2 linked regions of the Priestia megaterium genome follow. The protein of the gene in region 1 interacts with the protein of each later gene in a pairwise test. Links are inferred from orthologs where the notes say so. Each region holds a gene or a part of one and is shown on either strand. Other genes may lie near its edges. The genes, in order: def and asd.

Region 1 (9,150 bases):
AAAAGCAAAAGCAAGTGCTGGCTTTTATGCTCGAGCGAAATGAAGAAGTAGCCATAAAAGAAATAGCGGAAGATTTGCAGATTACCTCCGCTCCTATAAAAGCGCTGATTAACAAAGGACTCTTAGAGGAAACGGAAATTGAAATATACCGTGATCCTTATCAAGATCGATACTTTACACCGTCAAAGCCATTTCAATTGACCGATGAACAAGCTGAGGCAATCGCACCGATTCTGCAGGACATCGAAGAAAATCTTCACGATGTGTTTTTAATGTATGGAGTAACGGGAAGCGGAAAAACAGAAGTGTATCTCCAATCGATTGATCAAGTATTAAAAAAAGGAAAAGAAGCGATTATGCTTGTTCCGGAGATTTCACTTACCCCTCAGATGGTCAAGCGGTTTAAAGAGCGGTTCGGCTCAAAAGTTGCTGTGCTTCATAGCGGCTTGTCTACTGGAGAAAAATACGATGAATGGCGAAAAATTCAGCGAAAAGAAGTATCCGTTGTAGTAGGGGCCCGCTCTGCTGTATTTGCTCCATTTGAAAATTTGGGCCTTCTTATTATCGATGAAGAACATGAGACGAGTTATAAACAAGAAGAAAACCCCCGTTATCATGCCAGAGATGTAGCCATTTACCGAGGGCAGCATCATCAGTGTCCAGTCATTTTAGGAAGTGCAACACCAACGCTTGAGTCCTTTGCAAGAGCGCAAAAAGGTGTATATAAGCTACTGACGTTAAAGCAAAGAATGAATAAGTCATCGATGCCGTCGGTGGATATTGTTGATATGAGAGAGGAACTTCGCAGCGGCAATCGCTCTATGTTTTCAACTATGCTGTTTGAAAAGATGAAAAACCGTTTGGGAAAAGGAGAGCAAATCGTTTTATTTTTAAATAAAAGAGGCCATTCTTCTTTTGTTATGTGCAGGGACTGCGGTTACGTTCCGACATGTGAGCACTGTGAAATTTCACTAACGTATCACCGCTATCAAAATAAATTAAAATGCCATTACTGCGGACACGAAGAACATGTGCACACTGAGTGCCCGGAATGCCACAGCGAACATATCCGCTTTTTTGGATCTGGTACACAAAAAGTGGAAGAAGAATTAACAAAAGTGCTGCCTGAGGCTAGAGTCGTGCGAATGGATGTTGATACGACAAGCCGAAAAGGCGCGCATGAAAAGCTCCTGAACAAGTTTGCAAGTGGAGAAGCGCAAATTTTACTAGGGACCCAGATGATTGCCAAAGGGCTAGACTTTCCAAACGTCACGCTTGTAGGCGTTTTAACAGCAGATACGATGCTGAATTTACCTGACTTTCGTGCATCTGAAAAAACGTTTCAGCTTTTAACACAAGTAAGCGGAAGAGCAGGACGCCACAAGCTTCCAGGAGAAGTAGTGATTCAAACGTACACGCCTGAGCACTACAGCATTCAACTTGCGAGTCAGCATGATTACGATGCGTTTTATAAGCAGGAGATGGAAATTCGTAAAATGCATAAATATCCGCCTTTCTTTTACTTGGCGCTTGTAACGGTATCTCATGAAAATATTGCAAAAGTGGTGTCTGTTACAGACAAAATTTCGCAGTATCTGGGTCAGAAACTTTCGCCGCAAACAACAATCTTAGGGCCAGTCGCATCTCCCATTGCTAAGATAAAAGATAGATATCGCTATCAATGCATGTTAAAATACAAGCTGGAACCAAGCCTGATTCCGCTGTTGAAATATATATTAGAACGTTATCAAGCGGAAATGCAGAAGGAAAATTTAACGATTACAATTGATTTGAATCCATACTCGATGATGTAACTAGTCGTCTTGATGGCGTTAAAGAAGAAGCTTTTTGGATATAAATAGAAAGAATAAAGGAGGTGCCTATTTGGCTAAGCTTAAGCTTGTTTACCATCCTAATGAAGTACTTGAACAAGAGTGTGAAGTGGTTAAAAACTTTGATAATAAATTAGCGAAATTACTAAACGGCATGTATGATTTAATGCTTGAAGCAGACGGTGTGGGTCTAGCTGCTCCTCAAGTAGGAGTTCTGCAGCAAGTGGCAGTGGTAGACGTGGACGATCGACACGGTAAAATTGAGTTAATTAATCCGGTAATTATTGAGCAACGAGGCGAACAAATCGGTCCAGAAGGCTGCCTAAGTTTTCCGGGCCTTTTTGGTGACGTGGCTCGAGCTGATTATGTGAAAGTACGTGCGCAAAATCGTAAAGGGAAACCTTATTTTATAGAAGCAAAAGGTTTTTTAGCACGAGCCATTCAACATGAAATTGATCACTTACACGGTGTATTGTTCACGGAAAAAGTAACAAAGTATTACGAAGAGGATGAACTAGAAGGGTAGGTTTTACACGATGAAAGTCGTATTTATGGGAACGCCGGATTTTTCAGTGCCGGTTTTACAAACATTACTTAAAGATGGATATGAAGTGGTCGCAGTGGTTACACAGCCGGACCGACCAAAAGGACGCAAGCGCGTATTAACACCTCCTCCTGTAAAAGTTGAGGCGTTAAAACATGAAATACCTGTACTGCAGCCAGAAAAGATTCGTTTAGAAGAAGAATATCAGCAAGTGTTAGCGTATGAGCCTGACCTAATTGTAACAGCGGCTTTTGGTCAAATTTTACCAACTCCTATTTTAGAAGCGCCTAAATACGGCTGTATTAACGTACATGCTTCTCTGTTACCTGAACTGCGCGGAGGCGCGCCGATTCACTATTCAATTCTACAAGGTAAGCCGAAAACTGGTGTTACAATTATGTATATGGTAGAAAAATTAGATGCAGGTGATATCTTAACACAGGTAGAAGTTCCGATTGAAGAACGTGATCACGTGGGCACACTTCACGATAAACTCAGCGCTGCTGGTGCAAAATTGCTTTCAGAAACCATTCCTTCTCTTGTGAAAGGTGAAATTACGCCGGTTAAACAAAACGATGGCGAAGCGACATTTGCTTCTAATATTAAGCGTGAACAAGAGAAAATTGATTGGGCCCGTACAGGAGAAGAAATTTATAATCATATCCGCGGACTTCATCCTTGGCCCGTTGCTTATACAACAGCAGACGGTCAAGTCATGAAAATTTGGTGGGGAGAGAAAGTATCCGCATCAGGCAAACCGGGTACCGTTTTATCACTTGAAGAGGACGGATTTGTAGTAGCAACTGGAAATGAAACAGCTATTAAAGTGACGGAACTTCAGCCGGCTGGAAAAAAACGTATGGATGCAGCGCAGTATTTACGAGGTACATCCGTTGAAGTCGGAACAGTATTAGGGGATGTCAATGAGTAAGTACAACGTTCGAGACATAGCTTTAGATATTTTACTAGCTATTGAAAAAAATCAGGCATTCAGCAATCTATTGTTAAATAACAGTATACAAAAACGTGGTATTCAAGGGAAAGATGCAGGGCTGCTAACGGAAATTGTGTATGGAACGATTCAAAGACGTGATACGTTAGATTACGGGTTAGCCCCTTTCTTGAAAAATCCCAAAAAACTTCAGCCTTGGGTGCGAGTGCTGCTTCGTTTATCTCTTTATCAGATGATGTATTTAGATCGAGTACCTGACCGGGCAATCCTTCATGAAGCAGTAGAAATTGCTAAAAAACGTGGTCACAAAGGAATTGCCTCAATGGTAAACGGCGTTTTACGAAATATTCAGCGCAGCGGCACGCCTTCTTTAGAAGAAATACAAAATCCTGTGGAGCGCTTGGCAATTGAAACGAGTCATCCAGTATGGCTTGTAAAACGCTGGGTGGAACAATATGGATTGGACAAAACACGCGGAATCTGTTTAGCTAATTTAATGGCCCCTAAACAAACAATCCGAGTAAACAGTGCACGCTTTACGCAAAATGAAGTAAAAGAAGCGCTTGAAAAAGAAGGTATTGTTGTAGAACCAGGCCATTTTGTAGAAGAAGCGCTAGAAGTTCAAAAAGGAAATGCAGCTCATACACAAGCATTTCGTGAAGGAATGTTTACCGTTCAAGATGAAAGCTCTATGTTAGTAGCTCATGCGCTAGGTGCAGAAGCAGAAGAGCTGATTTTAGATAGCTGTGCTGCACCGGGAGGAAAATCAACTCATATTGCAGAGCAGCTTAAAAACAGTGGTAGAGTTATTTCCTTGGACATTCATGACCATAAAGTAAAGCTGATTGCCCAGCAGGCAGAGCGTCTGCATCTTACCAATATTGAGCCAACGGTTCAAGACAGCCGCAAAGCCGGTGAACAGTTTGATAAAGAAATGTTTGACCGCATTTTAGTAGATGCCCCGTGCTCAGGTTTTGGTGTGATGAGACGTAAACCTGATTTGAAATATACAAAAACTGAGCAGGATGTAAAGCAGCTGGCGCGTATTCAACAAGATATTTTAAATGCGGTTGCGCCTTTATTAAAAAAAGGTGGGACCCTCGTATATAGTACATGTACAATCGATCGGGATGAAAATGGGGATGTTGTAGCAGCATTTTTAGCAGATCATGCTGATTTTCAAAAAGACGAAACGCTTGCTGCACGCATGCCGCAAAGACTTAAACAAAACGTAAAACATGGTGAAATTCAATTGCTGCCAGATGCACAAAGCGATGGATTTTATATTGCATGTTTACAGAAGAAGGTGTAAAAATGGAAGAAGTAGCTAAAAGAAAAGCAAAAGCAGAAGAAAAAACGCAAAAACCATCTATTTATTCATTAGAAATGCACGACCTAGAAAATTGGTTAGTGGAACATGGTGATAAGAAGTTCCGTGCTAAACAAATTTTTGACTGGTTATATGTTAAACGCGTAACGGACTTTGACGATATGTCAAACTTATCTAAAGGATTACGTGAACAATTAAAAGACAAATTTGCATTAACGACATTAAAAACAGTTGTTCAGCAAACGTCTGGAGACGGCACGATGAAGTTTTTATTCGAACTCCATGACGGTTATACGATTGAAACGGTGCTTATGCGTCATGAATACGGAAATTCTGTCTGCGTAACAACTCAAGTTGGCTGTCGCATCGGCTGTACGTTCTGTGCGTCTACTCTTGGAGGTTTAAAGCGTAACTTAGAAGCTGGAGAAATCGTAGCGCAAGTAGTAAAAGTACAAAAAGCGCTAGATGAACAAGGAGAACGCGTGAGCTCTGTCGTAATTATGGGTATTGGGGAGCCATTTGATAACTATGATGAAATGATGCGCTTCTTAAAAACAATTAACAGTGATGATGGATTAAATATTGGTGCACGTCATATCACAGTATCGACAAGTGGAATCATTCCAAAAATCTATAAGTTTGCTGATGAAAAAATGCAAATCAATTTTGCGATTTCACTTCACGCTCCAAACAATGACATCCGCTCACGCTTAATGCCGATTAACCGCGCGTATAAACTTCCTGATTTGATGGAAGCCATTAAATATTATACGGATAAAACGGGAAGACGTATTAGCTTTGAGTATGGTCTATTCGGAGGAGTAAACGATCAAGTAGAGCATGCGGAGGAATTAGCGGATTTGATTAAAGACGTTAAATGTCACGTGAACTTGATTCCGGTAAACTATGTGCCTGAGCGTGATTATGTTCGTACACCGCGTGAACAGATTTTTGCATTTGAACGTACGCTTAAAAAGCGTGGCGTTAACGTGACTATTCGACGTGAGCAAGGTCATGACATCGATGCAGCTTGTGGCCAATTACGTGCGAAGGAGCGTAAAGAAGAGACGAGGTGATTGTATGGCAACTGTCTTCATGACAGACCGAGGGAGAGTTAGACAACACAATGAAGATAACGGAGGGGTATTTTTGAACCAACATAATCAGCTGCTTGCAATTGTGGCTGATGGTATGGGAGGTCATCGAGCTGGCGACATCGCCAGTGAGATGGCGGTTCAAAAATTGCAAATAGCGTGGGAAGAAGCGAACAAAGTAACGTCTCCTGATGAGGCGACGCAGTGGATTCGTACGCATGTTTCCCAAATTAATCAAGATATTTATCGGTATGCTCAGGAGCATGAAGAGTGTAAAGGCATGGGTACGACAGTTGTACTTGCTTTATGCGCCGATACGTTTTGTGCGATTGGTAATATAGGAGACAGCAGGTGCTATATTTCCAATGAATATGGATTTCAACAAGTAACAGAAGATCATTCTCTTGTGAATGAACTCGTAAAAAATGGTCAAATCACAAAAGAAGATGCTGAACATCATCCGCGAAAAAATATCTTATTGCGAGCACTAGGTACCGAAGAAAATGTTAGTTTAGATGTAAAAACAATTGAAGTGGAAAAAGAAGATCGATTATTATTATGTTCAGATGGACTGACAAATAAGGTAACGGAACAAAAGCTGAACGAAACGTTATCAACAAGTTCATCACTTCACGAAAAGGGTACGAGCCTGATTCAATTAGCAAATGAGCTTGGTGGAGAAGACAATATTACACTTGCAATTGTGGACTTTACATCTGAAAGTGGGTGAGAGTGTTGCTAATAGGTAGACGGCTAAACGACCGTTATAAGGTATTGCAAGTAATTGGTGGAGGCGGAATGGCAAACGTCTATTTAGGTCGCGACATGATTTTGGATCGTGATGTGGCAATTAAAGTGCTTCGTTTAGACTTTGCAAGTGACGATGCGTTTATAAAGCGTTTCCATCGAGAAGCTCAATCTGCTACGAGTATTGCTCATCCTAATATTGTCAGCATTTATGATGTTGGAGAAGAAGAAGATATTTACTATATCATCATGGAATATGTACCGGGTATGACATTAAAGCAATACATTCTGCAAGAATCACCATTATCTCTTGATAAAGCCATACATATTATGACGCAGATTACATCAGCTATTGCCCATGCTCATCAGTACGGAATTATTCACCGGGATATTAAGCCTCAAAATATTTTAATTGATCATGATGATACCATTAAAGTTACTGACTTCGGCATTGCCGTAGCACTAAGTTCTACAACCATTACGCATACTAATTCTGTTTTGGGCTCTGTTCATTATTTATCTCCTGAACAGGCAAGGGGAGGGCTTGCGAATAAGCGTTCTGATATTTATTCGCTTGGCATCGTCCTATTTGAATTGCTAACGGGTCGAGTCCCTTTTTCTGGGGAATCGGCTGTGTCAATTGCATTAAAACATTTACAGACAGAAACACCTTCTCCAAAAAGGTGGAATCCATCTATCCCTCAAAGCGTGGAGAATGTTGTATTAAAAGCAACAACTAAAGATCCATTTTACCGATACAGTTCCGTCGAAGAACTCGAAGCGGATTTACAGTCTGCTGTTCATCCAAATCGTTATAATGAACAAAGATTTACGGTGCCTGATGATGAAGAAGTGACAAAAGCCATTCCCGTTATTAAGGAGGATTTTGTTGAATCCGAAGAAACGCACGTACCTGTGAGAAAACCACCTCACTTAGAGCGCGAAGAACAAGAAGAAGAAGAAGTAAAGCCGAAGAAAAAAAAGAAGAAAAAGAAAAAAGGCAAAAGCAAGCTGATTGTAACGCTTGTTTTAATTTTTTTGCTGCTGGCAGCTGCTAGCGTAGCCGCCGTTACATTCATTCCGGCTTTATTACTGCCAAAAGACGTAAAGGTTCCTGATTTACATAATCAAGATTATGAATCAGCTGTAACCGATTTAGTTTCTTTAGGCTTTAAAGTGAAGAATCCTAAAGATATATCTGATAATGAGGTGGAAGAAGGCGACGTGGTTAAAACGATGCCAGAAGCGGGAGACGTGATCAAAGAAGGCTCTAACGTCATTATTTATCGAAGTACAGGAAAGAAAAAAGAAGGATTTAACCGGTACATTGGAAGAAGCTTTACGGAAGTAAAAAGTCTGTTAGAAAAGCAGAATTATAAAGATATCCAATCCATCGAAGTTGAAAGCACAGAACCAAAAGGCAATATTACAGATCAGACGCCTAAAGAAACCGAACAAGTCGTGCCGGAAGATACAACGGTTACTCTATGGGTAAGTAAAGGTCCGCCGAAGATTGCATTAAAGGATTTCTCGGGCTGGACGGAAAAAAGCGTAAAAGATTATGCATCAGATGAAGATATTGAAGTGGACGTAAAAACAGCGTATTCCGACACTGTTGAAAAAGGTCTTGTGATGTCTCAAAAGCCTGCAGCGGAGCAGAGTATTGAGCAAGGTGATAAGCTCACCATTACGGTCTCAATGGGCAAAGAGCCAAAAGCTCCTCAAACGGTGTCAGTGGATGTTACCATTCCGTATAAAGAAGAGGCTGACACCGAAGCAAGCACGGAACAAGGCGACGCAACGGAAACAGGCGATGCCACTGAAACAGAAGAGGAAAAGCCAAAGCCGCAAAAAGTACAAATTTATATCGAAGATGCAGATAACGATATGTCGGTTCCTGCTAAAGAACTAACGATTACTGAAACAACAAAAGAATCATTCGATGTTTTAGTTGATGAAAATGAAAAAGCGTCTTATAAAATTGTCCGAGACGGGGAAGTTATTGAAGAAAAAGACGTTGAATATCCAGAGTGATAGGAGTGAGGTTATGCCAGAAGGAAGAATTATTAAATCCCTTAGCGGATTTTATTATGTTCTTCATGACGGACAAGTAACGCAATGTCGAGGACGAGGTGTTTTTCGTAAAAAGAAGGTAACGCCTTTAGTCGGTGACAATGTAGTATTTCAGGCGGAAAATAAGCTTGAAGGATATATACTTGAAATTAAAGAACGTAAAAATGAATTAGTTCGTCCCCCAATTTCAAATGTTGATCAGGCGCTGCTTGTTTTTTCAGCGATTGAACCTGATTTTAGTACAATGCTTCTTAACCGATTTTTAGTGTTAGTGGAGTCTAATCATATTGAACCTATTATTTGTATTTCAAAAGTAGATCTTTTATCACAGCAACAAAAGCAAGAAATCGAGCAATATGCCGAAGAATATCGTAAAATAGGATATGAGGTCATTTTAACGTCGACAGTCACAGAAAAAGGCATGGAACAAATTCAGCCGTTATTTGAAGATCGCGTAACGGTTATTGCTGGACAGTCAGGTGTAGGTAAATCTTCACTGCTAAATACGCTTAAACCAGAGCTTGAGTTAAAGACAAATGATATTTCAATGTCACTTGGAAGAGGAAAGCATACAACAC
Region 2 (12,426 bases), 100 kb from region 1 along the record:
TGCGATGAAAGGAATGCTTGACCCTGAGTTTGCTGAAAAAATCATCGGTCAAGTGGAAGTACGTCAAACATTCAAAGTATCAAAAGTTGGTACAATCGCAGGAAGTTACGTAACAGACGGTAAAATTACGCGTAACAGTGGAATTCGTTTAATCCGTGACGGAATTGTTATCTTTGAAGGTGAAGTAGATGTGCTAAAACGCTTTAAAGACGATGCAAAAGAAGTCGCTCAAGGATATGAGTGTGGTATTACAATTAAAAACTTCAATGATATTAAAGAAGGAGATATTATTGAAGCATATGTAATGGAGCAAATTGATCCTAAATGATTGGACTAGTGGAGTGTGAATGCTTAATTTACGATGCTGCTTCTCTTAAAGAAAAACGTGCCGTGCTTCAGCGCATCTTGATGCGCTTGAAGCAGCGGTTTAACGTATCGGTTTCAGAAACTGATTTTCAAGATGTGTGGCAACGAACAAAAATTAGCATTGTCACAGTCTCATCTAGCCGTGTCACAACGGAACAAGAACTGCAAAAAGCGCTAAGCTTGATTGATTCTTTTCCAGAGATTGAACGTACCATTACAACTTTTGATTGGTTATAAAAGGGGTGACACAGATGAACATAAGAGCAACTAGAGTCGGAGAACAAATGAAAAAAGAGATGGGCGAGATTTTAAATCGTAAAATCAAGGATCCGCGCATCGGTTTTGTGACTGTAACAGATGTTCAAGTATCAGGCGATTTACAGCAAGCGAAAGTTTATATCTCTGTTTTAGGAGATGCTGAACAGCGTGAGAATACGTTAAAAGGCCTTGCGAAAGCAAAGGGATTTATCCGCTCAGAAATCGGTCAGCGCATTCGCTTACGTAAAACACCTGAAATTACGTTTGAGTTTGATGAATCAATTGATTATGGTAATCGAATTGAATCATTGCTTCATGAAATAAAAAAAGAAAGCGATGACCATCAAGAGAACGAATAAGATCAGTGAATGTAGAAACAAAAAAGGGTGTCTCAAAAGTGGTTTTTGCTTCTGAGACACCCTTTTTTAAATGAAAAGGAGATGAAGAATGAGTGGACGGTGTTTTAGTTTTACATAAACCAGCTGGCCTGACTTCGCACGACTGTGTGTTTAAAGTCCGAAAGCTGCTTCGCACTAAAAAGGTAGGGCATACAGGCACATTAGACCCAGACGTTACAGGGGTATTGCCTATTTGTATCGGTAGAGCTACCAAGATTGTAGAATATCTAACAGGAGCTACTAAAACCTATGAAGGGGAAGTTACACTCGGGTTTTCTACAACAACAGAAGATTCTTCCGGAGAGGTTGTAGAAGAAAAGAAAGTAGCGGATTCTTTTTCACGTGCTCAAATCGAAGAAGTGCTGTCTTCGATGACAGGAGAACTTCAGCAAGTCCCTCCAATGTATTCAGCGGTAAAGGTCAAAGGTAAAAAACTATATGAATATGCAAGGCAAGGAATCGAAGTAGAGCGCCCAGTTAGAACCATTCATATCTATAACTTTGAACTGCTGGATGATCGCGCTACATTTGAGGGAGAACAAATTTCCTTCAAATTCCGCGTAACGTGCAGCAAAGGTACATATGTGCGAACGCTTGCTGTGATGATTGGAGAAGCTCTTGGCTATCCATCTCATATGTCGTATTTGCAGCGAACAGGTTCCGGGCAGTTTTCACTCAAAGATTGTGTGACATTTGAAGATATTGAACGGGCGGTAGAAGAAGAAACGATCAATGAGAAACTACATTCAATCGAAGAAGCTCTTAATCATTTGCCGAAACTTCAAATTAGTGATACATTAGCAGAGAAAGTGAAAAATGGCGCGGTATTGCCGTGTACGGAAGATGAAGAGTTAAAAAAAGAACCCTTCTTTTTAATGATAAATTCTGCAGGCAAGTGCTTAGCAATTTATGCTCAGCACCCAACAAAAAAACATTTAATGAAGCCGGTTAAAGTGTTGGCAATCGACTAGACCGGTTAGGGAAAAGGTGAACTGTGTTTTGGAAACGATTGAAATTCGACATCCACACCACTTTCAACGAGAAGCTGTTCAACAATCAGTGTTAGCGCTTGGTTATTTTGATGGTGTGCATTTAGGGCATCAGCAAGTGATAAATTCAGCAAAACAGTTAGCCGATGAAAAAGGCATAGCTAGTGCTGTGATGACGTTTACTCCTCACCCTTCTGTGGTGCTCGGGCGCAATGTGCAGCACATTGATATGATCACACCGCTTCAAGAAAAAAAGAAACTCATTGAGGAAATGGGAATTGACTTTTTATATATCGTTCATTTTGATAAACAGTTTGCAGCACTATTGCCTCAAGAGTTTGTTGATCAGTATATTATTGGACTGAATGTACAGCATGTGGTAGCTGGATTTGACTATACGTATGGAAAGTTAGGTAAAGGAACAATGGAAATACTACCATTTCATTCTCGATCAAAATTCACGCAAACAACAATTGATAAGTTAACAAATGGCGAAGAAAAAATTAGTTCAACGCTTATTCGCGAAAGTTTAGCAAATGGAGATATGCATCGAGTAAAAGAGCTGCTTGGCCGCTATTATGAAGTGTCAGGTACAGTGACTCATGGAGAAAAGCGAGGCAGGCAAATAGGTTTTCCTACTGCTAACATCGCTTTAGACGATGAGTATTTACTTCCACGCATCGGCGTGTATGCTGTTGAGCTTCAGCTTCACGGTAAGTGGTATGCAGGAGTGTGCAACGTGGGCTACAAGCCGACTTTTCACGATAATTTAGAAAAGCCAACAATCGAAGTCCACTTATTATCATTTGACGAGCAAATCTACGATCAGCACGTAACGGTGAAATGGCACCGAATGATTCGCTCAGAAAAAAAGTTCAGCGGCATCGAAGAGCTTGTCGGTCAGATCTCAAAGGACAAGGAAGAAGCCCTTGCTTATTTTGAAGGAATTCAAAAAAACAAGAAATAAAAAAATATATATAAATAGCTGCTACGACTTGCTTTTTGTTCTAATAAGTAGTAACATAACACTTGTATGTAAAACAACCATTGCTTGGCATTACGATTCACCAACGTTTTGCTCGGTAACTGGGGTTTAATAATAAGGAGGTGAATAGGATGGCTATCACACAAGAGCGTAAAAATGAAATCATTAGTGAGTACAAAACTCATGCGAACGACACTGGTTCTCCAGAAGTTCAAATCGCTGTCCTAACAGAGCAAATTAACAATCTAAACGGTCACTTACGTACTCATAAAAAGGATCACCATTCACGTCGTGGTCTTTTAAAAATGGTAGGTCGACGTCGTAACTTACTTAACTACCTACGTAACAAAGACGTTACTCGTTATCGTGAGTTAATCAACAAACTTGGTTTACGTCGATAATAAGAAGAAAGCGGGAGCATTCCCGCTTTTTTAGTATGTACATTTAAGAAACATTAAAGATGCTACATAATGTGAAAAAAGCTATTGTTTTTGGATATTTCGTTTATAATAAAACTATCACATTTGATTACATACATATTTTATATGTAGAGAGGGGTACTCGTCGATATGGAACAAGAAAAACGAGTGTTCTCTGTAGATCTAGCTGGACGAAAGCTAGAAGTTGAAGTTGGCCAGTTGGCAAAACAAGCAAATGGCGCAGCATTAATCCGCTATGGAGACACAGTTGTATTAAGTACAGCAACGGCTTCAAAAGAGCCTAAAAATGTAGATTTCTTCCCGTTAACAGTAAACTATGAAGAGCGTTTATATGCAGTCGGTAAAATCCCAGGTGGATTCATTAAGCGTGAAGGCAGACCAAGTGAAAAAGCAATCTTGGCTAGCCGTTTAATCGACCGTCCGATTCGTCCTTTATTCGCAGATGGTTTCCGAAACGAAGTTCAAGTTGTCAGCGTTGTAATGAGCGTAGACCAAAACTGTTCTTCAGAAATCGCAGCAATGTTTGGTTCTTCATTAGCATTATCAGTATCTGATATTCCATTTGAAGGTCCTATTGCAGGCGTAATCGTAGGCCGTGTAGACAATGAATTTGTTGTAAACCCAACGGTAGATGAGCTTGAAAAAAGCGATATTCATCTGACGGTTGCTGGTACAAAAGACGCGATCAACATGGTTGAAGCAGGCGCTGATGAAGTACCGGAAGAAGTAATGTTAGAAGCAATTATGTTTGGACACGAGCAAATTAAAAAATTAATTGCGTTCCAAGAAGAAATTGTAGCAGCAGTAGGCAAAGAAAAAGTTGAAGTTGAGCTTTATACTGTTAATGCTGACCTTGAGCGTCAAGTTCGCGAAATTGCAGAAGGTGACATGAATCGTGCTGTTCAAGTTCAAGAAAAGCATGCGCGCGAAAATGCGATTAAAGAAGTGAAAAGCGCTGTAGCTGCAAAATTTGAAGAGCAAGATGTAGAAGAAGAAGTACTAAATCAAGTGAATGAAATTTTGTCGAAGCTTGTTAAAAGTGAAGTGCGTCGCTTGATCACAGAAGAAAAAGTACGTCCTGATGGCCGTAGTATTGACGAAATTCGTCCACTTTCTTCTGAAACAAACTTGCTTCCACGTACACACGGATCTGGATTATTTACGCGTGGACAAACTCAAGCGCTTAGCATCTGTACATTAGGTGCACTTGGCGATGTGCAAATTTTAGATGGTTTAAGTGTAGAAGAATCTAAACGCTTCATGCATCACTATAACTTCCCTTCATTTAGTGTTGGTGAAACTAGACCGATGCGCGGACCGGGTCGTCGTGAAATTGGACATGGTGCGCTAGGTGAACGTGCACTTGAACCGGTTATTCCAAATGAAAAAGATTTCCCTTATACAATTCGTCTTGTATCTGAAGTATTAGAGTCAAACGGTTCTACTTCACAAGCAAGTATTTGTGCAAGTACGCTTGCAATGATGGATGCTGGGGTTCCAATTAAAGCACCTGTAGCAGGGATTGCAATGGGTCTGATCAAATCAGGTGAACACTACTCGATTCTAACGGACATTCAAGGAATGGAAGATCACCTAGGAGACATGGACTTTAAAGTAGCAGGTACCGAAAATGGCGTAACTGCGCTTCAAATGGATATTAAAATTGACGGGTTATCTCGTGAAATTTTAGACGAAGCCCTTCAACAAGCGAAAAAAGGCCGTATGCAAATCTTAAATCATATGATGTCAACGATTGCTACGCCTCGTCAAGAGCTTTCTCAATATGCGCCTAAGATCCTTACAATGGCGATTAACCCTGATAAAATTCGTGATGTTATTGGACCAAGCGGCAAGCAAATCAATAAAATCATCGAAGAAACAGGCGTTAAAATTGATATCGAACAAGATGGTACAATCTTCATTTCTTCTATTGATCAGCCGATGAATGAAAAAGCGAAGAAAATCATTGAAGATCTTGTACGCGAAGTTGAAGTCGGCCAAATGTACTTAGGAAAAGTAAAACGAATTGAAAAATTCGGTGCATTTGTAGAAATCTTCAGCGGAAAAGATGGGCTTGTTCATATTTCAGAGCTTGCAGAAGAGCGTATTGGAAAAGTCGAAGACGTTGTAGCGATTGGTGACGAGCTTTTAGTTAAAGTCATGGAAATTGATAAACAAGGTCGCGTTAACTTATCTCGTAAAGCAATTTTAAAAGAACAAAAAGAAAAAGAAGAAAAAGCAAAAGAAACAAAATAATCTTCTTTTACTACTATATAGATATTGTGAAATCGTCCATACATGAAGAAAATCCATGTGTAGGGCGATTTTATCGTTTGTAGATGTTTGTTCTACCTTGTCCTCTTTATACATATTTTAAATGGTAAAGGGGGAAGGATAAGTGAAGAGAACCATTGTGCAATTTACAGCATTTCTATTTTTACTGGCAATTACATATAAATCTATTTATAATCCTTTTGCTGAAGCATATATAGAAGCACTTAAATCCGATGTACAACTTGTATCAGCTCAGCATGATGCGTTATATCAAAAGATTGAAGAAAAAGCAAAAGATTATGAAAAGCCAGCAGCGAATGCACGAATCGATCCCGTTTGGAAACGGGTTCCTGGCTATAACGGCATAAAAGTTGATCTTGCTGCTTCTTATAAAAATATGAAACCTGCGGGTAAATTTGATGAAAAAAAATTAGTGTACAAACAGGTTAGACCAAAGGTTCACTTGAAGGATTTACCACAGGAACCTATCTACCGTGGACACGATGAAAAGCCTATGGTATCGTTTACAGTGAACGTAGCATGGGGGAACGAGTATTTGCCTAAAATGTTAGAAGTGCTGAAAAAGCACCATGCTAAAGCAACCTTCTTTTTAGAAGGAAAATGGGTTAAAAATAATCCAGATATGGCAAAAATGATTGTAGACGCAGGGCATGAAGTGGGAAACCACTCTTATTCTCATCCTGATATGGCCACTTTATCGGCTAGTCAAATCAATCAGCAGCTTAAAAAAACGAATGATATTATTACATCTACTACGGGACAAAAAGTAAAATGGTTTGCTCCGCCGAGCGGCAGTTTTCGCCCCGAAGTAGTAACGCTTGCTTCTCAGTTAAAAATGAGTACAATCATGTGGACAGTTGATACAATCGATTGGCAAAAGCCAAGTTCAGAAGTGTTAATTAATCGAGTAATGAAAAAGATTCATCCAGGGGCTATTGTACTGATGCACCCAACTGAATCAACGGCTGAATCGCTTGACCAATTGTTAACCGATATTGAACGCAAAGGCCTGAAAGTTAGCGATGTGTCAACAATGCTAGATGAAGAAAGAATGATGAAAATACCTTCTTCTACTAAGAAGTAAGTGAGATAAGCAAAAGGGAGGCACTAGCTTGATAAAACGATATACGTGCAAAAATGGTGTAAGAATTGTATTGGAAAATATCCCAACTGTTCGATCTGTGGCCATTGGGGTATGGATCGGAACGGGTTCTCGAAGTGAACACCCTGAAATTAATGGTGTATCACATTTTCTTGAACATATGTTTTTTAAAGGAACAAAAACAAGATCTGCTCGTGAAATTGCAGAAAGCTTCGACCGCATTGGGGGACAAGTAAATGCATTCACTTCTAAAGAATACACGTGCTACTATGCAAAAGTATTAGACGAACACGCAGATCAAGCGCTAGATGTGCTGGCGGATATGTTCTTTAATTCTTCATTTGATGAAGAGGAATTAGCTCGTGAAAAAAATGTTGTATATGAAGAAATTAAAATGTATGAAGATACACCTGACGATATTGTACACGATCTATTAGGAAAAGCCGTATATGGTAATCATCCATTAGGGTATCCAATTTTAGGAACGGAAGATACGTTAAAAACATTTAACGGTGATTCGCTTCGTCAATATATGGAGCAAATGTATATTCCTGAAAACATCGTTATTTCAGTAGCTGGAAACATTGATGAGAGTTTTATACAACAGGTGGAAAACTATTTTGGTACATATACGTCAAGTCATTCCGCTCATCAATATGTTCAGCCTGAGTTCCATACAAATCATATTGCGCGCAAAAAAGAGACAGAACAAGCTCATCTTTGCCTTGGCTTTAAAGGTTTGCCAATCGGCGGAGAAGATGTATATAGCTTAATTGTATTAAACAACGTGCTTGGCGGAAGCATGAGCAGTCGTTTGTTCCAAGAAGTCCGTGAACAGCGCGGCTTGGCTTACTCTGTTTTCTCTTATCATTCTTCTTATCGAGACAGCGGTCTTGTAACGATTTATGGGGGAACTGGAAGCCATCAGCTCGACGTATTATATGATACGGTTCAAGAAACGCTTTATGATTTGAAAGACAAAGGTATTACGGATAAAGAACTTGCTAACAGCAAAGAGCAGCTGAAAGGAAACTTAATGCTGAGTCTTGAAAGTACAAATAGCCGTATGAGCAGAAACGGAAAAAATGAGTTAATGCTGGGCTATCACCGTTCATTAGATGAGATTTTAGACCTTGTTAATGCCGTGACTAAAGATAGTGTAAATGGTCTTGCACGAGATATTTTCAAAGACGAATTTGCGCTTTCATTAATAAGCCCGAGTGGAGATTTACCTAAGGGTTTTAAAGGAAATTAAACCATAAAAGTAAGGTTGGCTAAAATAATTGAGCCAGCCTTATTTTTATGTCATTTTTTGTATGGTTGTTCAATAAATTAGATGAAAGGAGGGATTTCATGAGATTAAGTGAGCTGAGTGGAAAAGAAATTGTAGATGTTAAGCGAGCAGAGCGTTTGGGTATTTTAGGGCAAACAGATCTTGAAATTAATGAACATACGGGACAAATTAATGCGCTTATTATTCCATCTGTGAAGTGGTTTGGATTTCGAAAACAAGGAGATGAAGTGCGAGTGCCGTGGGGGAATATCGAAAAAATTGGTACGGATATGGTGATTGTAAATGTTCATCAGCTAGAAGACATAAATAATGAGTCAACAAAATAACAAACGAGATGCTTCCTGCATCTCGTTTCTTTTATTTTCAGGGATAAAGATTCACCGATTCCTGTGTGTTTACATAGTATGTTGAAGAAAAGCAATAGGCATTCTAGGGCGTAATGATAGCACTTTACATCTCGATGGTTTAAGCGAAGGATACATCTATTTAATGTTAAAGAAGGTGAAAATGAAACATGTTAACGGATTTGCACATAGCTGTAATTGGCGGTGATGCTAGGCAGCTTGAAGTCATTCGAAAATTAATTCAATTAGATGCAAAAACCTCTCTTATTGGTTTTGATCAGCTAGATCATGGTTTTACAGGTGCGACGAAATATCAGATAGAGGAGCTGGATTTTTCAGATGTTGACGCCATCATCCTTCCAGTGCCTGGAACAAATCACGAAGGGCAAGTAGATACTATTTTTTCAAATGAAAAAGTAGTATTGACTGAAGAAATACTTCAAAAAACGCCTGAGCACTGCATTATTTATTCTGGTATTAGCAATGGGTATTTAAACGAATTAGTCAAAACGACAAACCGTAAACTCGTTCAGCTATTTGAGCGTGATGATGTAGCAATTTATAACTCTATTCCTACTGTTGAAGGTACCATCATGCTTGTTATTCAACATACGGATTTTACCATTCACGGTTCAAATATTTCTGTCCTAGGTTTAGGAAGAGTAGGAATGAGCGTGGCGAGGTCCTTTGCTGCACTTGGTGCCAATGTAAAAGTAGGAGCTAGAAAATCTGAACATTTAGCACGTATTGCTGAAATGGGTTTGCAGCCTTTCTATCTTTCTGAACTCGATAAAGAAATTGCTGATAGTGATATATGTATTAACACCATTCCATACCCCATCTTAACGGCTAAGACATTATCTAATGTCCCGACCCACGCGCTCATTATTGATTTAGCTTCAAAGCCTGGAGGAACCGATTTCCGCTATGCAGAAAAACGAGGAATTAAAGCTATTTTAGCACCTGGTCTTCCAGGGATTGTGGCTCCAAAAACAGCAGGTCAGATTGTCGCTAATGTATTAGTGAATTTATTAAAAGACGCTGCGGATGCGAGAGAGGAGAAAAAATAATGTCATTAAAAGGTAAAAGAATAGGATTCGGCTTGACCGGATCTCACTGTACGTATGATGCGGTTATGCCAGAAATTGAAAAGCTTGTTAATTTGGGAGCAGAAGTGTTACCGGTTGTTTCTTACACTGTACAATCCACAAATACTCGTTTTGGAGATGGAGAAGACTGGGTGAAGAAAATTGAGGAATTAACAGGTCACGCCGTCATCAATACAATTGTAAAAGCAGAGCCTCTAGGACCAAAGATTCCGCTTGATTGTATGGTAGTTGCCCCAATCACTGGGAATACGATGAGTAAGTTTGCGAATGCAATGACTGAATCTCCGGTACTCATGGCAGCTAAAGCAACGCTTCGTAATAATAAGCCAGTGGTACTGGGAATTTCGACTAATGACGCACTAGGGCTAAATGGTGTAAACTTAATGAGGCTAATGGCGACTAAAAATATTTATTTTATTCCATTTGGTCAAGATGACCCGGTGCTTAAACCAAATTCAATGGTAGCGCGTATGACGATGTTATCAGACACGGTGTACGCAGCGCTTGAAGATAAACAGATTCAGCCTGTTATTGTCGAAAGGTTCCGCGACGGTCAAGAGTCATAGGACATATATGCCTCTTGCTGTTGTATGAATCTGTTCAATACTGCGGCTGTAAGAGAACTCTCAATCTCAAAGAAGAGAAGATTTTAAAAATCTTCTCTTCTTTGACGCAATGAAGCATAATAATATGTTAAAATAGTCAGTATATGCAGATAAATGTTGAGTAGTTGAAAATTGTTGGAGGCGGTATTAAAATGACAAGAGAATTACATGTAGCAGTAGTAGGAGCAACAGGTGCAGTAGGACAACAAATGATTAAAACCCTACAGGAGCGTAATTTTCCAGTTGGTAAATTAACGTTATTATCTTCAGCTCGTTCAGCTGGTAAAAAAGTGTTGTTTAACGGAGAAGAAGTTGTTGTGCAAGAAGCAACTCCTGATAGCTTTGAAGGCGTGGACATTGCTTTATTCAGTGCAGGCGGCAGCATTTCAAAAGCACTTGCACCAGAGGCAGTAAAACGCGGAGCAATCGTTGTAGACAACACAAGCGCTTATCGAATGGATGAAAATGTCCCGTTAGTTGTGCCGGAAGTGAATGAAGATGCATTACACGCACATAACGGAATCATTGCTAATCCAAACTGCTCTACAATTCAAATGGTAGCAGCATTACAGCCATTACGCGAAACATACGGCTTATCTAAAGTGCTAGTATCAACGTATCAAGCCGTTTCTGGAGCAGGTGCTGCTGCAATTAATGAATTAAAAGAACAAGCTAAAGCTATTTTAGAAGAAAAAGAGTTTACACCGGAAATTTTACCGGTTGGTGGAGATAAAAAACATTATCAAATTGCTTTTAATGCCATTCCGCAAATTGATAAATTTCAAGATAACGGTTTTACATTTGAAGAAATGAAAATGATTAATGAAACGAAAAAAATTATGAGCATGCCTGAATTGCCAGTAGCTGCTACTTGTGTTCGTCTACCGGTTGTAACAGGTCATTCAGAGTCAGTTTACATTGAAATTGAAAAAGACGGTGTAACGGTAGCTGATGTGAAAAATTTATTGGCTGATGCACCTGGTATCGTATTGCAAGATGATCCAGAAAATCAAGTATATCCAATGCCAGCAGACTGTGTAGGTAAACGAGATGTGTTTGTCGGCCGTATTCGTAAAGATTTAGATCGCGATAACGGTTTCCATATGTGGATCGTTTCTGATAACTTGTTAAAAGGTGCAGCTTGGAATTCTGTACAAATTGCAGAATCACTTATTAAGCTTAGCTTAGTAAAATAAGCGCAACCAGAGTGTCTCGGAACATGATGAGGTGTAAGTATGAAAATAATCGTCCAAAAATTTGGAGGAACTTCCGTTCGTAACGAAGAAGGAAGAGCAAGAGCAATCTATCATTTAAATAATGCATTAAGTGAGGGTTACAAAGTAGTCGTTGTTGTATCGGCAATGGGACGAAAAGGTGAACCGTATGCAACGGATACATTGCTTTCACTTGTTGATGGAAATAAAGCGTCTCTTAACAAACGTGAGCTTGATATGCTTATGGCATGCGGAGAATTAATTTCATCGGTTGTGTTTACAAATTTATTAAACGAAAATGGGATTAAAGCTACAGCATTAAACGGTGCACAGGCAGGGTTTGTGACGAATGATGATTTCACCAATGCCAAGATACTAGAAATGAAATGCGACCGTTTGTTAAAAGAATTAGAAGAATATGATGTCGTTGTCGTAACAGGCTTTCAAGGGGCAACTGCTGAAGGTGATACAACAACGCTTGGACGCGGAGGTAGCGATACATCTGCTTCAGCGTTAGGTGCAGCCCTTATGGCTGATTACATTGACATTTTCACGGATGTAGAAGGTGTGATGACAGCGGACCCGCGTATTGTAGAAGATGCAAGACCGCTATCCGTTGTCACATATAACGAAATATGCAACATGGCTTATCAAGGTGCAAAAGTAGTTCACCCACGTGCTGTAGAGATTGCCATGCAAGCAAAAGTACCGATGCGCGTCCGTTCCACGTATGCTGATTCAGAAGGTACGCTCGTTACATCTCAAGGTGAAGCACAGCAGCGTGGAAGCGATGTGCAAGAACGCCTTGTAACAGGCATCGCCCACGTATCCAACGTGACTCAAATTAAAGTTTTTAGTAAAGAAGGCCATTATGATACGCAAGCAGAAGTATTCAAAGCAATGGCACAAGAAAAAATCAGCGTAGATTTTATCAATATTTCACCGAAGGGTGTTGTATATACGGTAACAGATGAAGCAACTGACAAAGCAATTGATGTGCTTCATGCGCTAGGGTATGAGCCGGCTG

What was found.
Region 2: the proteins of def (region 1) and asd interact in binary tests that used the Escherichia coli proteins (3 or more experiments, as listed by UniProt). The link is inferred for Priestia megaterium from one-to-one orthologs.

Annotation. Positions count from the first base shown.
Region 1 is NZ_CP023317.1:4,004,635-4,013,784, reverse strand. What follows is about bases 668-3,621. They hold def (peptide deformylase), read left to right. Parts: upstream 668-1,884; coding sequence 1,885-2,358; downstream 2,359-3,621. Other genes in these bases: rsmB (16S rRNA (cytosine(967)-C(5))-methyltransferase RsmB), read left to right, coding at 3,300-3,621; fmt (methionyl-tRNA formyltransferase), read left to right, coding at 2,369-3,307; priA (primosomal protein N'), read left to right, coding at 668-1,814. In the rest of the region: more of priA, read left to right, coding at 1-667; more of rsmB, read left to right, coding at 3,622-4,640; dual-specificity RNA methyltransferase RlmN, read left to right, coding at 4,643-5,734; CEQ83_RS20495 (Stp1/IreP family PP2C-type Ser/Thr phosphatase), read left to right, coding at 5,739-6,482; pknB (Stk1 family PASTA domain-containing Ser/Thr kinase), read left to right, coding at 6,488-8,533; rsgA (ribosome small subunit-dependent GTPase A), read left to right, coding at 8,547-9,150. UniProt on the Escherichia coli protein: Removes the formyl group from the N-terminal Met of newly synthesized proteins. Requires at least a dipeptide for an efficient rate of reaction. N-terminal L-methionine is a prerequisite for activity but the enzyme has broad specificity at other positions.
Region 2 is NZ_CP023317.1:3,909,485-3,921,910, reverse strand. The notes cover bases 9,367-12,359. They hold asd (aspartate-semialdehyde dehydrogenase), read left to right. Parts: upstream 9,367-10,337; coding sequence 10,338-11,381; downstream 11,382-12,359. Other genes in these bases: dapG (aspartate kinase), read left to right, coding at 11,421-12,359; CEQ83_RS20010 (dipicolinate synthase subunit B), read left to right, coding at 9,541-10,146; dpaA (dipicolinic acid synthetase subunit A), read left to right, coding at 9,367-9,541. Outside these bases: CEQ83_RS20060 (DUF503 domain-containing protein), read left to right, coding at 325-603; 30S ribosome-binding factor RbfA, read left to right, coding at 618-983; tRNA pseudouridine(55) synthase TruB, read left to right, coding at 1,076-1,993; ribF (bifunctional riboflavin kinase/FAD synthetase), read left to right, coding at 2,022-2,978; rpsO (30S ribosomal protein S15), read left to right, coding at 3,128-3,397; pnp (polyribonucleotide nucleotidyltransferase), read left to right, coding at 3,566-5,692; CEQ83_RS20030 (polysaccharide deacetylase family protein), read left to right, coding at 5,835-6,815; CEQ83_RS20025 (M16 family metallopeptidase), read left to right, coding at 6,844-8,088; CEQ83_RS20020 (YlmC/YmxH family sporulation protein), read left to right, coding at 8,187-8,453; more of dpaA, read left to right, coding at 8,642-9,366; more of dapG, read left to right, coding at 12,360-12,426.